2 regions of the Rossellomorea vietnamensis genome follow, and region 1 is predicted to be linked to the other one. Evidence: riboswitches for the same ligand, from Rfam matches in the RefSeq annotation. Region 1 holds a riboswitch; the other holds the start of a gene.

The links. Region 1 has a riboswitch for FMN ahead of ribD (bifunctional diaminohydroxyphosphoribosylaminopyrimidine deaminase/5-amino-6-(5-phosphoribosylamino)uracil reductase RibD). Riboswitches for the same ligand answer to the same signal wherever they lie in the genome.
Region 2: linked by a shared signal. The riboswitch ahead of N5C46_RS00610 (ECF transporter S component) and the one ahead of ribD (bifunctional diaminohydroxyphosphoribosylaminopyrimidine deaminase/5-amino-6-(5-phosphoribosylamino)uracil reductase RibD) in region 1 are both predicted to bind FMN.

What each region holds. Positions count from the first base shown of each region.
Region 1 is NZ_CP104558.1:291,449-300,309, reverse strand. It holds gene N5C46_RS01650 (IS1182 family transposase) at 1-664, opposite strand, end outside; gene ribE (6,7-dimethyl-8-ribityllumazine synthase) at 791-1,261, opposite strand; gene N5C46_RS01640 (bifunctional 3,4-dihydroxy-2-butanone-4-phosphate synthase/GTP cyclohydrolase II) at 1,274-2,467, opposite strand; gene ribE (riboflavin synthase) at 2,484-3,140, opposite strand; gene ribD (bifunctional diaminohydroxyphosphoribosylaminopyrimidine deaminase/5-amino-6-(5-phosphoribosylamino)uracil reductase RibD) at 3,154-4,248, opposite strand; FMN riboswitch at 4,424-4,567, opposite strand; gene N5C46_RS01625 (hypothetical protein) at 4,763-5,458, opposite strand; gene N5C46_RS01620 (patatin-like phospholipase family protein) at 5,593-6,465, opposite strand; gene N5C46_RS01615 (ABC transporter permease) at 6,706-7,482, opposite strand; gene N5C46_RS01610 (ABC transporter ATP-binding protein) at 7,479-8,381, opposite strand; gene N5C46_RS01605 (PLDc N-terminal domain-containing protein) at 8,378-8,593, opposite strand.
Region 2 is NZ_CP104558.1:114,141-123,001, reverse strand. It holds gene N5C46_RS00635 (LysM peptidoglycan-binding domain-containing protein) at 1-544, opposite strand, end outside; gene N5C46_RS00630 (CPBP family intramembrane glutamic endopeptidase) at 537-1,136, opposite strand; gene N5C46_RS00625 (RecQ family ATP-dependent DNA helicase) at 1,146-2,618, opposite strand; gene N5C46_RS00620 (YpbB family protein) at 2,596-3,660, opposite strand; gene N5C46_RS00615 (ferredoxin) at 3,884-4,132, shown strand; gene N5C46_RS00610 (ECF transporter S component) at 4,237-4,806, opposite strand; FMN riboswitch at 4,964-5,098, opposite strand; gene N5C46_RS00605 (peptidoglycan DD-metalloendopeptidase family protein) at 5,212-6,111, opposite strand; gene N5C46_RS00600 (hypothetical protein) at 6,330-7,547, opposite strand; gene sigX (RNA polymerase sigma factor SigX) at 7,519-8,073, opposite strand; gene N5C46_RS00590 (ATP-binding protein) at 8,330-8,861, opposite strand, start outside.

The sequences.
Region 1 (8,861 bases):
TTTCGCGCTCATCTTTTACGTAATACCCACTTTCAGGGTCTGTCGTGCTGACCTTTATTTCTTTTGACTCTTCTTTATTCTGTGGGGGGAAGGGCTTTTTTCCGTGTTCCTCTCGGTCAATGTTGATCTCTTTATCCAGCTGATCCTGATACGTTCTAGTTTCGACTCGGGCTATTTTCTTTTCGAATTTCTTCTTATTCGCATTCGCTTTTACATGAGTAGAATCTATAAATGCAACGGATGGATCCACCAATCCTTTGGTCATCACTTCTTTCAAAATGCGGTAGAAAATTTGTTCAAAGAGATCCGTATCGTGGAAGCGCCTAACGTAGTTTTTACCGAAGGTTGAAAAGTGAGGGATTTTCTCTTTGAACGAATACCCAATAAACCATCGATAAGCAACGTTGGTTTCGATTTCTTTGATGGTTTGACGCATGGAGCGTATGCCAAAGAGGTATTGGGTAAAGACCATTTTAATGAGAACAACGGGATCAATACCAGGCCGCCCATTGTCTAAACAATATTTATCTTCTACTAAGTCATAAATAAATTCAAAATCAATCGCTTGTTCAACTTTCCTAACTAGATGATCCTCAGGAACAAGTTCATCTAGCGCAACCATTTCAATTTGATTTCTTCCTTCTTTAGTGTGTTTTGATAACATTTTTATCCCCCACAAAAGCTTTATTCCTTTCTATTATACAAAAAAAGCTTGTAGACTTGGTCTAATTCTTAGACTTTGTCTACAAGCTGAGAAGTCTCCCATAGTAGGAGACTTCTCAAAACTATTTTATTTATCGATCTCACGGATTAAATTGGCCATTTCGATGGCTGAAACCGCCGCTTCCCATCCTTTGTTCCCGGCTTTTGTGCCGGCTCTTTCGATTGCCTGTTCGATTGTATCCGTCGTCAAGACCCCGAATATGACGGGTACGTCTTCCTGCAGGCTGAGATTGGCCACTCCTTTCGCAACCTCTCCGCTTACGTATTCAAAATGAGCGGTTGCTCCGCGGATGACCGTTCCCAAAGTTACAACGGCATCATATTTACCAGAACGCGCAAGTTTCTTGGCGATCATGGGAATTTCAAATGCTCCCGGGACCCAAGTGACGGAGACATTCCCTTCTTCAACACCGTGTCGCTTCAAGGCATCTTCCGCTCCGCCAAGCAGCTTGGATGTGATGAATTCATTAAAACGTGAAACGACGATGGCCACTCTTAATCCTGATCCTACTAAATTTCCTTCATAAATGGTTTTCATTGTAAATTCCCCCTAAAATTTTAGTAAATGTCCGAGCTTAGTGTGCTTTGTTTTTAAATACTTTTCATTTTCGAATTTCGCAGGCATCTGGATCGGCACCCGATCAGCGATTTCTAAACCGTATCCGTTGATCCCGGCGATCTTTCGCGGATTATTGGTCAATAGACGCATCTTGGTTATACCTAGATCTCTCAGAATCTGCGCTCCGATTCCATATTCCCTTAAATCGTCACCAAAGCCCAGTTTTTGATTGGCTTCCACAGTGTCATAGCCTTCTTCTTGAAGCTTATAAGCCTTCAGTTTGTTTATTAATCCGATCCCGCGGCCCTCTTGCCTCATATAAAGCAGGACACCTTTTCCTTCTTCTTCAATCTGTGTAAGGGCTGTAGCGAGCTGAGGACCACAATCACACCGATTGGAACCGAAAACATCCCCTGTCAGGCATTCGGAGTGTACACGTACGAGTACATCCTCACCCTCTGACCATTCTCCTTTTACAAGGGCGATATGCTCTTTTCCTGTAAGATTTTCTGTGTAAGCGACCGCTTTGAAGTTTCCAAATTCAGTTGGAAGCTCAATTTCCACTTCCCTTGTCACAAGCATTTCCTTTTTTCTTCTATACCTGATCAAATCTTCTATGGAAATGATCTTTAGATCCCATTTTTCAGCGAGCTTCATTAATTCAGGCACCCTTGCCATCGTTCCATCTTCATTCATGATTTCACAGATGACGCCGGATGGTTGTGCACCTGCAAGAACAGCCAGATCGATGGCTGCTTCTGTATGCCCTGCCCGCTTTAGAACCCCGCCATTTTTGGCGACAAGGGGAAATACATGTCCGGGTCGTTTAAAGTCCTCCGGAACTGAATTCACGTTCAATAATTCCTGTATGGTGGCCGATCTTTCAAATGCACTGATCCCCGTCGTTGCGGATTTATGATCAACTGATATGGTAAAGGCCGTGCCATGGGGGTCTGTATTTGACATGGTCATCGGCGATAGCTTCAATTTGGTTGCTATTTCCTCTGTAATGGGGGCACAAATCAAGCCTCTCCCTTCTTTAGCCATAAAATTAATGACTTCAGGAGTCGCTTTATCTGCCAGGGCAATAAAATCTCCCTCATTTTCACGATTTTCGTCATCCACCACGATAACGACTTTACCTGCCTGTAAATCTTCCAGAGCTTCTTCGATCTTATTAAACATGGGGCAACCCCTCCTCTTAGTCAGCGAACCCGTTTTGAGATAAAAAATCATAGCTGATGCTGCTTGAAGTCCTCTCAGACTGTTCCTTTGCTTCATAGAAACGATGAAAATATTTCGCCATTACATCACATTCAATATTGACAAGGTCCCCTACTTTTTTTCCACCAAGGACCGTATCCCCTCTCGTCTGAGGGATGAGGGAAATCGTAATGGTATTATTTTTTACACCAAACACAGTAAGGGAGGTGCCGTCAATTGCGACCGACCCCTTTATGATGAACAAATGGCCGTGATGTTCCGGGATGGTAATGTCCATATACCATGCATTTTCCACTTTCTCTACTCTCATGATGGTACCCACCCCGTCTACATGGCCGTTGACAAAATGACCGCCGAAACGTCCATCTGCCCTCATGGCCCTTTCCAGGTTCACTTTCGAACCACGGGTAAGGGTCCTTAAGGTGGTCCCTTCAAACGTCTCCGGCATGACATCAACCTGAAACTTGTTGGAGCTGAATGAGGTGACGGTTAAACAAACCCCGTTCACACTGATGCTGTCCCCTATATGGATATCTTCGAGAATGCGGCTCGATGCAATCGTCAGTTCCATGGAAGAGGAAGACTTTGTCATCTGTTCGATCGCTCCAATTTCTTCAATAATTCCAGTAAACATTCTTCTCCCCCTTTCATAAAGGTTCCCGTTTTGGCCGTGCGATAATTTTGATATCCTGTCCTACACGATCCAGGTGTGCAATCTCCATTTCCAATCCTTCTGCAATGGTCGGAAATCCTTTTCCTCCAAAACTCGTGAAGGCAGCATTTCCACCAACAAGCTTTGGTGCCATATACATAACCATTTCCTGAAAGGCCTTTTCCTCTAAGAAAGCAGAATGTACAGAAGAACCACCTTCTACATAAAGGGAAGCAATCTTACGGGAACCAAGTTCTTTCAGAACGGTTCGAATCCCGATTCTCTCATTGGCAAGGGAAACGATTTCACATCCCCGATCGATATAGGGCTTCTTCTGTTCTTCTTTGACCGAACTGCCTGTAAATATGATGGTTCTACTTTCTAGGTCCTCTACGACATGAGAGTGGATCGGTGTACGCAAATAAGTATCTAATATAATTCGAATGGGGTTTTTTCCACCTTGGGGCAGACGGGTGGTAAGGTGTGGGTTGTCTTGAATGACCGTATTGACTCCTACTAATATCGCGTCATGCCTGTGACGATCATAGTGGACATCGGTTCTTGAGGCTTCGGATGTAATCCACTTACTGTCTCCCGAAGCTGATGCGGTTTTTCCATCTAGTGTAACCGCTGTTTTTAGCGTGACATATGGGGTACCATTTTGAATGAAGTGGAAAAAATGCTTATTCAGCTCCCGGGCTTCTTCTTCAAGTTCACCCACCACTACTTCAATGCCTGCATCCCTTAATTGTTGAATGCCACGCCCGGCCACCAGGGGATTGGGATCCCGGGTGGCGATATGGACCTTCTTTACGCCGCTTGAAATCAATGCTTGAGAGCATGGAGGTGTTTTCCCATAGTGGGAACAAGGCTCAAGGGTAACGTAAATGTCGCTTCCTTTCGCTTTATCTCCTGCCATTTTGAGGGCATTGACTTCTGCATGTCCTTCTCCCGCTTTCAGATGAGCACCCATCCCGACAATTTCGCCATTTTTGACCACTACAGATCCTACCACAGGGTTAGGCGATGTCTGGCCAAGGGTTGTCTCTGCCATTGAAATGGCAAGCTTCATATAATGGGTATGATCCAATTGAAGTATCTCCCTTCTATCAACAATACTATACAAAAATAAAGAAACCCCAAGTAACGTTTTACTTGGGGGAAGTTGGCATGACTAAATAAAGCATTCGATCTGATGTTTCAGAAAGGAAAAATAATCCATAAACACTGGTCAGACTCCTATCCTGTCCATCAACTAAATGCTGCCGTTCCTTCTCCCATCCAGACTTTCACTGTCGGCTTTGGAGTTTCACCAAATCCACCGTCTAATATGTATTAGCCGGGTCACGGACTAAGAGCATTTGCTCATCACCGCCGGTAGGGAATTTCACCCTGCCCCGAAGGAAACCTATTCGATTATCATTATTCTATCATAGTTTCATAAATAAAATCATGTAAGAAGAACTAAAATAAGATTTTTGTCCTAATTTTTAGAATACACGGCAATGAAATCATAGGATAAAAAAATGCCTCTATATGATTAGAAGCATGTTTCTTTCATACGTGTAACATTCTTCCTTTGTTAGTGTACCCGAATGACTTGACTATGATGTGAGAAAATAATCACTGTCTACATACCAAAGAAAGATCAGAAGCCAGTCCAGATCATCATTATACGTTTCGTAAAATGATACGTAGCTGTGGTGGGAATCGAACAGCCGTTGAACACTTTGGGGGAGGTACCCTTTTTGTAAGGATAGATAATTTTTTTCTTGATAATTCAAGATCCATCTCTTGTTTCCTTTATAGATGAGGATCGTGTCCCCACCTTCATTCTGCCATTCGATGGCGGTGGCACTTTGATATTTCAGTTGAAACATCATCCTTCTCTCAGGATGATCGATTTTTATGGTTCTGCTCCACTTCGAAAATGACAGCGGAAGTTTATGCTTTCTGTGAAACAAGTATTGTTTTGGGTTATTGATCATGGATGTGCGTTGAATAAAATAGTGGGACCAACCGTTCGTTTTTAAATAATAGGAGCCCTCCTTCGTATGGACCCCTACAAGCGAATGCTCGGAGACAGGCATATTTTCATAATACAGACGGTTTGCCTTCTTAAGTTCCTTTTTCAGGCTATAGCTGAGATATAGATTTGAAAGCGCCGGGATGAAGATCAGCAAGGGGAAATAATATAATTGTTGTGTCACTACAAGCATCCCTACACCAATGAGAAAATACATGACACTTCTAAAAAGCAACGTATATTGTTCATTTTTGTATATTTGATAGAGGTTCATAGAATGCTCGTCCTTTCAAGGAATCTCTATCATATGTATGTGAAAAATCCGTAAAAAGACCATATGTCAGGTAAAGGGGGAAAATGAACAGAACACTCTCTTACAAGTGAGTGGTTCTATTCATCCCTGACGTTCTATGAGTGTACCAGCTTCCCTGATTGGTTCCAATCGACTAACTGCTTCCATTTTGATTCTGCGTCATGATAGCCCTGCCAGTACAATTCGTCCAGTTTTTGAGGATTTTTTTCAATCCGGCTTACTTTGAGTGGATGCTGGGGCTGGATGATCAATACCTCTCCATTTTTTTCTTTTTCTTCTATCTCTTGAATCGTTTGATTATAGCGCATGTAGCGATTCATCAGCGTCTTGTGCAACTCTGGATATTGAGGATATTTTCTTCTCACAAGGAACGAAAATCTTGAAGGCTTTTTATAATATCCCCTATTCCGTGTGAGGATGACCACATTTTTTTTGAATCCGTCCCGCTCTGCTTTTTCAATGGGAACCGGATCGCTTATGCCCCCGTCAAGGAGGTGGCGGGAAGCAAATTCAACAATCGGAGCCACAAATGGAAGAGAGCTTGATGCGCGGATGATCGTGAGAAGGTCCTCTCCATAATCCTTCCTTGAGAAATAGGCCGGCTTTCCTGTATGACAGTCGGTTGTCCCGACTACAAATTCCGTTCGGTTGGAGTGAAAGGCTTTATAATCGAAGGGGACCAATTTATTCGGTATTTCATCAAAGACATAGTCCATCCCGAATAATTCACCCGTTTTCCAGTAGTTCCGCCATGATAAATATTTGGGATCGCGGATGAAATCCACATTCACCTTTTTATTGCGGCCGTTTTGTTTGGACAAATAAGACGCGGCATTGCATGCACCTGCCGATACGCCGATGACATAAGGGAATTCAATTCCCTTCTCCAAGAAAAATTCCAGTGCCCCCGCCGTGTATATTCCTCTCATGCCGCCTCCTTCGAGGACGAGTCCGGTTTCATTCATAATCATCTTCTTGACCACCTGCCTTTTGCTGTAATAGAAATTGCTTTACTTCCAGAGGGGTACAATTTTTCCCCGGACAGTTCCCCCATCGGGATCCAGCAGGGAATATAGTGCACCCTATCCCTGGTGAAATCGTATTCTTCACCTTTTCCCGAGCCAAATAAGCCATTATATTTTCCCACAAAATAATAGGAATGTGTATTATTCTGCTTGAAGGTCAACGAGATTTTCAGTTCCGAGATGTCAGCTCAGTTCTTTTTTCCTGGAGAGGGTGGGAGTGAGGATGAGAATCGTCAGGCAAATGGCCAGGGTCAGGTAGATTGTTCCTGATAGATTTTCTGTCCATCGGTCCTGTAGGATCAATTCGTTTACATAGCTGGTCAACTGCCCCGGCGACCATTTTAATGTTTTTGTCATATATCCTGAGAAGAAGGTGATCAGCATGGTCGATGCGATTGTATAAAAAGCAGCAAGACCCGGCGTTTGTACAAGGCTGCTGAAGAAAATCACCAATGTCATGATAAAGGTCAGCCACAGGCCGTAAACCAGGAAACCCTCTAAGAATGTGTGTAAGTCGATTCCATCGAATAACAGGTGGATATAATACAATCCCGATAGCATCCCAAGGCTGTATGACACCCAAACCAAAACGAATGCAGCCGACCATTTGGAGTAAATATACGAACTGTATGGAACAGGTTTCACAAGTACCAATATTGCGTTACCGCTTTTCCTTTCCCCTGCCACCGTCCCCATGAACCCCAATACGATGACCAGGACACCCACGGTGCTGAATTGATTCATGATGGACAGCAGTACTTCACCCGATGAAGGGGTCGGTATGGATATGACCGTCCCGTCCGGCAAGTCCCCGACTGATTGTAATATTTCGGGCATATAATAGGCCGTCAAGGGTTCCGTCAAACCAAAAAGAATGAAAACGATTGGCATCCAGATCATTTTATAATTACGGATGAGCTCGAGCATTTCTTTTCTGAATAATACCCAACCGATTTTCATTTTTTTATCACCTCCATGAAGACCTCTTCCAGGCTTACTTCACTGCTTTCAAATTTGGTCACACCCCATTCATACTCAGTGATCAGTGAAAAAATCCTGGCTCTGTCCCGGTCCAGATCAGCCACCTCAAAGGAAAGCCGCTTCCCGTCTGACACCATATTATGAATCCACTCTTTTCCCTTTAAGATTGGAGTATATTTATGGCTATCCTCATTGAAATGCAAGGTCAATCTTAATTTATGGTGCCTTGCCTTCACTTCCTGGATCGCCCCCTGCTCAATCAGTACGCCCTCATGAAGAAAAAGGACATCTTCACATATCTGTTCTGCATCATTTAAGATGTGGGTCGAGAACAGAATGGTCGTTTCCTTCTTTAACGTCTTTAATAAATCAAGAACTTCCCTTCTTCCAAATGGATCTAGGGCGGATACAGGCTCATCAAGGATGATGAGCTTAGGTTTATGAATGAGAGCCTGAGCGATCCCAAGCCTTTGTTTCATTCCGCCCGAGTACTGACCCACCTTCCGATTCTTCCCTTCTTCCAAACCGACTAAAGCGATCAGTTCTTCTGTCCTTCTCTCTGCATTCTCCTTCTTCATTCCTGAAATTTCACCGGAGAAGATCAGGAACTCCTTTCCGGTCATCCACTCAAAAAAGGCGGGATATTGCGGCAGATATCCGATCATTTCACGGATATCATCAGGGGAATCAGGAGCCATGATCTTCCCTGCTGTAGGTTTAATTAATCCTGCCAGCATATTTAGCGTTGTCGTTTTGCCGGCACCATTCGGCCCGAGCAAAGCAGTACAAGCCCCACCTTTCAACTGAAAGGAAATATCCTTCACTGCAAGCTTTTCCTTATACCTCTTTTCTAAAGACGATACTTCCAAGACATTCATCCATTCCGTCTCCTTCCGAAGATGAAGTAGATGACCGGTCCGAGAATATTAATGAAAATGATGATTAATATCCAAAGCCATTTCGGGCCGTTTGTGGATTTTATTCGGATTACATCAAAGATTGCCACCACCATAAGAATGAGCTGAATAACGATAACAGGAGCGATAAGTCCCCAATTGATTGTTTGTAACGATTGTTGTAATTCGTTCATTTTTTCTTCCTCCCTTACCTTTTCCAACTATAAGACGGCAGAAAGAAGAAATCGTTCACTTTTCCATGAGAATTTTTTTCGTAAGTAAAAAAGACGTAAAAAAATCCGAACGATTATCGAAATTCTAAATCGTTCGGATATATCATTTAGTTGTTTACGTATAGTTGTTTACGTAAATACTGTTGCTTTTGGATGAAGTGAGTAGTGGTTGATTTCCGCTCCAGTTGCTCGCTTTCCGCGGGGCTGGCGGTGAGCCTCCTCGGGCTAA
Region 2 (8,861 bases), 180 kb from region 1:
TGACCTTTGGCTCTTCTTTCTCTATTTCTTGTGATTCTTCTTTTGGTTCATCCTTTATCTGTTCCTGCGGCTTTTCTTCCACTGTTTCTTTAGGTGGTGGCGCCGAAGCTTGTTGATTCTTCTCACCGGTAGTGGTAGCGGACTCGTTCGAAGATGCATTTTGCTTGTCCGTTTCAGGAGGATCTTCTTCCTCTTTAGGGGCGACGGCAGCCTCATCCTCACTACCTTCTTGTTCCTCCTCAGATTGGTCATAACGGACTTCAACCACGTCATCTATATCTTCAGACATGACGACGAGTGGACCATTTCTGTGATCGAGATAAGAATAAATGCCGAAAACGGTCAAAGGCAATAAAATAAAAAATAAGAGCAGCATACTGATCAATGGGTACTTCATTTTCCATTTTTTCTTTTTATGTTTCTCTCTATGCAGCTCACTTCTCGGGGGAAGCGGCTCCCTTTTTTTGACGGGTGGTTCCTCAGGGACTCGTTCAATTTTTATCTTCCGTTTCGCTGCCTGATCTCGATATGGGTCTTTACTCATGTGACATCCCTTCTTTACTTCTTTGTCTTCCATTCTTACGCATATGTAACCCCAGTAAAAAATCGATGACAAAGTGCATGATGATCGTAACCAATAAATTATCTGTGAATTCATAAATGAAACCGATCCAAAAGCTGAGCAATACGATATTAATGATTAAAAACCAGTGAGCCCAGTACCTGAAATGAATGAGAGCGAAAATAATGCTTGAAATGATCAGTCCAAAGTGAAATTGAAGGACACCCCTGAATAAAACCTCTTCACTTACACTGATAAACATCGCTAAAAGGGCGATTTCCCCCATGCTTCTATTTGTGAATATCTGTGCATTGACCCCGCCATCGTCGTAATATTTAGCAGGCAGCACCTTCATCAGGAGCATATCGATCAGGACGATCAGGAGACCGCTCGTCATCCCGACCGTAAAGATGGCAGGGGAAAACCTGATCTGATCCCAGAATTCAGACGTTGTGTCAAATAAAAATAAACCTAACACACAGGCGATCGTTAATAGTAAAACTTGAGTAAAATACAAATGGAACGTTAATTGCTTCTTGGAAAGCTGTTGAATGATTTCCCCTTGTTTCTTCATTGATACCACTTATCCTAATAGTAAATTTTCTAACCTTTTCTCCCAGTTTGCAGTGCCGGTTTCTTGTATATTTAACGAGAATGGCTCAGTCTTGAAATCATCGAGTGAATCACCGCATCGATCACAACAATATGGGTTATCGACATTCTTTTTTTCATTGAAATAATGGAGGAGCTTCTCCCGTCTGCACGTAACGGCCTGTAGCCAGTTGATCATGGAGTACAGGTTGTCCTTCTTGTATTGTAAACGATTGTTCCGGATTTGTTTCACTTTTTCTAGTAATCTATCTTGATCAATCGGCATGTCCCGGGTCAACTCCTCTGTATAATACAACAGGAATCGATACTGCACCTCTGTAAGCTGAAGCTGTTCGATTAACTCCTTTGACTGTCCCTTTCTGCCCTCTTCGATAAACCTCTGAATTTGATCATCTTGGGGCAGCTCACTTTCAATGAACTGAAGGGGCAAGGAAAGATCCTGTTCTGAGTATAGCACGACAGATACACTACTTTCTCCATCGCGGCCCGCCCTTCCAATTTCCTGTAAAAACGCTTCGATGCTGGAGGGGAAATGAAAGTGAATGACGAAACGGATATTTTCTTTATTCACTCCCATTCCAAACGCCGAGGTTGCACAGATCATTCTAAGCTTCCCGGAAAGGAATTGCTGCTGAATCAAGATCCGGTCCTCCTGCTCCATCCCACCATGGTAGTGTGCCACTCCTGACACACCGTTCTCTGACAGCCAGAGAGCAATATCTTCAGCCATACGTTTACTTGAGAAATACACTACTCCCGGACCGTCCCACGCTCTCACACATTCTAACAACGTGTTCAGCTTTTCATTTGGTCCGGACACCCTCTTAACAAATAATCCAATATTCCCACGATCGACTGAATAGACCATTTCAACAGCATGATCCATTTGAAGCACCTTCTTGATGTCTTCCCTGACTTCCTCCGTCGCCGTTGCCGTCAATGCCAGGGTGGTCGGATTGTGGAGCAGCTTCTTCAGTTCCCCGAGCTTTAGATAATCCGGCCTGAAATCAGGCCCCCACTGAGATATACAATGCGCTTCATCGATTACATACAGGGAAATATCCAAAGATTGCAGGGAGGATATGACCCCTCGATTCATTAACATTTCAGGGGAAATGAAGATGAACTTATACAGATGTAATCGTTCCAAAGCCTCTCTTCTTTCCATATAGGGCAAAAAAGAATTCAGTGCGATGACCCGCTTTTCTCCCATCACTTTCATCTGCTCCACTTGATCCTGCATTAAAGAAAGCAGGGGAGAAATGATCAACACGTGCCCATCCATCAGATAACCGGGCAGCTGATAACACAGTGACTTCCCTGTCCCAGTCGGGAGCATAGCAATCGTGTCCCGTTGATTCAGAACGGAATGGATGATTTCTTCCTGCCCTTCCCTAAAGGAGGAGTAGCCGAATCTTTCTTTAAGTTCTTGTTGCAGATTCACGTGTTTCACCTGCCTTTGCGATAGCCACCCGGATTTGAAAATAGCTCAAATGAGGGAGTTTTTCTTTAATGTGCTTAAGTCTTTTCGTCTGTGCTTCCTCCATCACCTTCAGTACGTTTACGTATTCTTCCCTGGTAATGAAGGGATCAATGTCCAAACCTTCCTCTGTTAAAATCAACTCGATGACATGGTCCTCAATGGTATTGAGTTTCAATTTACGGATCCGGGCGATTTCTTCTAGGGAATGCCCCCTCTTATACAAGTCGTAGGTCTTGCTGGTCGATATGGTCAGGTTCTGTCGGTGATCACTTTTCAAGCCCATGGAATATAATAACGGAAAGCCTTTAGGATCCCTTTCTATTTCGGTCAACATACCGTGAAGCAGATTCAGGAATCGGAAGCGGCACTCTTCAAGATCCATGTCCAATTTCTCTGCCACCTGAAATTCCGTCCAGCCATAGTCCTTATATCCGGTTAATCGATACACCAATAAAGAGGGATCACTTCCCTGGATGTTCAGAAGGGTGGTCAGCTCTTTGAACAAGAGGGACGAGAGAGTGTCACTGTTAGGATTCGCCCTGATACAATTCTTGACCCATTCCTGTATATGTCTGTTTCGCTGAACCGGGTAATAGAGGAATTCCTGACGTTTGGCATTGGAAAGGACTTGAACCAGAAGGCTTAGCCTCATCCAGAATAGACGGGCTTTATCACCATGAATGAGACCGTTCATTTCTGAAGGGAAAGCCCCATCAAGAAAATACTGTTTCACAGCTTTAGAACCCTCGGATGCCATGCTGGCATTATCATTTTCACCAACGGTTATCCATCCGGCCTCTTCCAATTCCCTTACCTTTTGATTGAAATACGGCCGCTTCAACTTAGGTAAAGAAAGGAAAAACGGTTGCAGATGAAAGATATGTGCATCCTGAATCGATTGGGAAGATTTCTTCCCTTTTAAAATATGAAATACCGAGTAAATGGAGCGCTCTCCATTAATTTGCAAAAAACAATATAGGATCACATAATTAAGATAGGTCAATGCTCTCCTCCTTAATATGTAGGTTATTGTCAAATATTGTACCATGAAATTGGCTTTTCACCATGTTTTGTTTTTCATATATAGGATAAAAATAAAAAGAAAGCACCTAACTATTGAAAAGTCATCCAATCCTCTATAAAATAAACATTAAGTGATTTTTCACAAATTGACATTGTGTATAATGATGAATTATATAGAATTATTTATTCGGGAGGTTTTTTCTTTGCCAAAATATACGATCGTTGACAAGGATACATGCATTGCATGTGGAGCATGCGGGGCTGCCGCTCCAGATATTTACGATTATGATGATGAAGGTATTGCATTTGTAACATTAGATGATAACCAGGGGACGGTTGAAGTTCCTGACGTATTGGAAGATGATATGATCGATGCATTCGAAGGTTGCCCGACAGATTCCATTAAAGTATCTGACGAACCATTCGACGGAGATGCACTGAAATTTGAATAGTAAGGATGAGGCTAAGAAGATCGATCTTCTTAGCTTTTTTTATGGATATGGAATGCAATAGAAAAACCCCTCAATATGGCTGAGGGGTTCATTTTATAACATCATTATGCCGCTTTGTTTAAGGCCACCTGTCTTGATAGCCAGCCTTGAAGGCGGACAAACAGTAAAGTAAATACGGATGTCACCAAAATCCCTTTCAGGATGTTGAATGGAACGATTCCGGTAATGATGATTTCAGCAGGAAGCTCAAAGTTCATGAAGTATTTATAAGCAGGCAGGAACACAAAGTAATTCAGGATCCCCATGCTGATACTCATGACGACGGTTCCTGTGATCAGTCCGATCAACAGACCTTTTTTCGATTGAAAACGTGAATAGATGTAATACGTCGGAAGAATCAAAAGGACTCCCGCAATAAAATTGGCTGCATGACCAATCGGAACACCTGTGTCGCTTCCGGTCATGACGTAATCAATCACGTTCTTAAACAGTTCGACCAATATTCCTGCAAGCGGTCCCAGTGTGACCGTCGCAATCAATGCAGGTACATCACTGAAATCAACCATAAGGAACTTTGGAAATGGTGGAATTGGGAAGTTGAATAACATTAGTACATACGATATGGCACTTAGCATACCAATTGTGACAAACATTCTCGTATTCATTTTTTTCATAACTCTCTCTCCTTTAGGAGATTCATCTCAAATCGAAGACGGTTCAAGCTAAAGGTAGCATTAAAAAACTCCCGGATAAACAAACATATCCCGGAGAATGAAAGGCATACCCTAATAAACGTTTAGCTTCCCATTTTCTAAACGTTGTGGCCATCACCTTCATCTTCTCCCATCCAGACTATACTGTCGGCTTTGGAATCGCACCAAATCCTGCCCCAAAAGGCTCGCGGGCTTAGAAACACGAGGTTTCATCACCGCCGGTAGGGAATTTCACCCTGCCCCGAAGACGAATCTTTATTTTTTTATACATTCTCATTATACATAAAGTTAAGTGCTATGTGAAGAAAAACAGTTCGAATTCGAACTAATTATGTGTTTTCCCTATCCGTGCTGTGCGTGACATCATCAATTCACCTTCAGCACCTGCTGTGGATATATTGCCGATGCCGGGTTCAAGTCATTCCTCGACACCAGTTCATCCATATCGATCCCCTGCGCCTTAGAGATCGAATACAATGTGTCCCCTTGCTTCACTACGTATTGCCCTTCAGGGGAGGATCCTGATCCTGGAATCATCAATCTCTGATTGACGTTTAACCCGGAGCTCTTCAATGCATTCTTCTGCATGATTTCTTCCACTGACAAACCATATTGTCTGGAAATCCCCCAAAGAGTCTCACCTTTATGGACGATGTGCACCCCCTCCGCTACATGTTCATCAGGAAGCGATTCCGGAGTCCCAGAGACACCCACTGCCTGGAATGGATCCTTCTCTTTGGCAAATACCAGCTGTCCGACTTCCCCCTGACCGAACACACGATAGGGATCGACTGCATTTTCTTTATCAATCGTCCACTCCCCTCTGTGGACTTCAAAATGGAGATGAGCCCCCGTTGATCTTCCCGTGTTCCCCAATCGTCCAAGTTGTTGACCTTGTGCCACTTCCTGATTTTCATCCACAAGCCTGCTTTGAAGATGGGCATAGACGGTTTCATATCCATTTTCATGCCTGATGAATACAACATGACCGTAGGTATCTGAAAGATAAGATTTGATCACTTTTCCTTTAGCGACAGAATATACAGGCGACCCGATATCCCCTCCGATATCCATGCCTTTGTGAGAACCTGACCTTGTACCATATGAATCTGTTATCATACCTTCTACGGGAAATGTCCAGGACGATGTGTCACCTGACACCTTATCCCCCTCTGCGTTAGCTGCATTTACGGTTAAGAACATCATGAATACACTTACCGTTAAAAGAAAAAAGATGAATAGCCTTCTTGCATAATCGAAAATCATGCTTGTCCTCCTTAGGTCTTATTGACAGACGTGCCTTGACTTCTATATGTATTACACCATTCTTACCGTTTCCCCCTCATTACATGCATAGGCATGCTTTTTGAGATATTTTTCCTTTGTGTAGTTTGTCTGTGAATGCGGTAAATATTCGTTTTTATAGCGTAAAAATAAAAAAACCAGATTCGGATCAAATCCGCTTCTGGTCTTTTCCATGAGATTTAATTCACAACGCTCTTTTTATTCGGACTGATCGGTGTCTCGAGGGGCTCTGTGAAGTCAAAGCCGTTCCAGCTTTCCTGTTTGATGTTTTCAAACCGGGCACTTTCAAAGCCAGAGCTCCTGCTTGTCAGCAATATTCCTTCGATCAGCTCCTGTGCGGTTTGTTCGCCTAAAGAGGTTAAATCCAGTTCGTTTAAAAAACTGATTGTGACCACCTCATTTGCTTCTGTCACGTTAAAGTTGATGTCTTTCGGGACGACACTTTGAAAAAGGCCCGTCTCTGCACTTTTCATTGCCTGGATCGACTCCTTGATCCCCCCTCTGTTTACATTATCAGGTACAAGGAAGCGGTCCTTCCCATTGGGTGAGTATAGATAGTATGCACTGTGCGTCTTTTCGTTCAGATCAACACTTGAGAACTCTCCCGTCGAACTGAATTGAGGGACCGAACCGTCCTGATTTTTCAGTACAACTTTATCTAACCCTTTGTGCTGGAATGAATATTGAAGAGAGTGATAAAAAGCGTATTCGACTGCACTGCTGCCACTGTAAGAATGATCGGGATCGAGGGTGAAGATGACCTTATTCTTGTCAAGGGACACATCTCCCTTTAAAGGCAGATAGTCTTCAAGTCCCCAGTCGGTTTCCGGCAGTTCCTCACCAATTTGCTCATGTCTTGTCAACCAGTCTTCCTGTCTCTGTTCTTCCACAATCGTTACAGGTATGGGCACTGCTTCAGGTGAAACAAGTCCAAAGGAATAGAATTCCTTTCCCTTTAGATCTTCTTCATAAAGAGAAAGCCTTTTGGGTGATTCTTTTAGATCCTCCGACATCGTCAGATTGCTGTTTTCATTTGGATCAGCCTCCGTCGCAGCGACTATCTCTTCTTTACTGGATCGGGGAGGGAGTTCGCTTTCTTTCTGAAGAGAAGCGATGTCCCCTTTATTTTCTGAGCTGCCTGGTTCCGCACCCGATTCGGATTTCTCCATACTGGTATCCGTTAGTTGATTCAGAACGGTGGGAGCGAGTAAGAACATGATGAATATGGCGGCAAGTGCAGCGACTGCCGGTATGAATCGTTTAAATGAGCTTTGACTTTTCTTTTTTCTCCTTTCCATTCGTGCATGGATATAGTGAGAAGTTCGATCATCTTTGATTTGAGGAAGTTTTTTGATGAGGTCCTCGATATCACGATCTTTCCATTCTGACTGGTTCAATGTCTCTTTCCTCCTTTGGGAGCCGTTGATTCATTTCAATCCTCAACCATTTAATGGCCCTATGCTGGGTCGTTTTTACTTTGCTTTCTGACCAGCCAAGCACCTCAGAGGTTTCAGAGATTGAAAGTTCCTGTAAGTAACGCATGATGATGACCATTCGAAAGTCCGTTGTGCAGTGTTTCAAGCATTCATACAACACCTGGATTTCTTCATTGGCAACGGCGATCTCTTCGGGAAGTGCCCCGTCGTCTGTTACTTCATTGCGACTCCAATCGAATTTATCCAGAATACGGTTCTTCCAGTTTTTCTGTCTTCTGAAATGGTCGATGGCAACATTTTTCGCAATGGAAAAAAGCCATGTCTTTTCGGAGCTTTTCCCTTCGAAATTCTCATGGGATTTAAGCACCCGGATATAGACTTCCTGAGCCAGGTCTTCTGCCTGCTGTTTATTTTGTACCATGTATATGAGAAATTGAAATACATCCTGATGATAAGCAGAGTATAATTTTTCAACAACGGAGTTCACTTTATTTCCTCCCCGTCAAATGATTAGTCGTTTACCTATGTAAAAAAGTTACACACTATCAATATAGTATTATTTAGGTGAAAAGGAAAGACCTATATTGACCTTAAAACCGCATGAAAAAAGCCAACAGGGAAATCACCCTGCTGGCCCATTTTCTCTATTTCAACAACCTTCTTGAAATAGAGCAAAAAATAAAGAATGTTTCCCATGTAACAAGAAAAATCGTCATGTTTCTATGGAGATGATCGATAATTGCCTAAATAGGGAGAAAGAAAGTGAAGGTTGTCCCTTGGTCGACTTTGCTTTGCACCTGAATATGCCCCTTATGGGACTCAATGATATTCTTGGCGATGGCGAGGCCGAGACCTGTTCCGGACTTTCCTCTTGTTCTTGCTTTATCTGCCTTGTAAAAGCGCTCGAATACAAAAGGAAGGTCTTCTTCGGGTATACCGGAACCCGTGTCCCTGACATGGAACAGAAATCCACCTTTCTTTTCCGTCAGGGAAACCGTCACTTCCCCTCCCGTCGGCGTATGCCTCAGAGCATTATCGATGAGATTCGTTAATACTTGTTCAATTCGATCGGGGTCTATGGAAATCTCTTTATTCAGTTCCACATCACTTTCAAAGTAAATGGAAACCTTTTTTTCCTTGGCCAATCCGATGAACTTATTTGTCACCCTTTCCGTGAAAGGCACAACACCGATCACATCCTTGTTCAGGGTGATATGCCCGGCTTCCATGCGGGCGAGATCCAGGAGATCGTTGACGAGCCTTCCCATGCGAAGC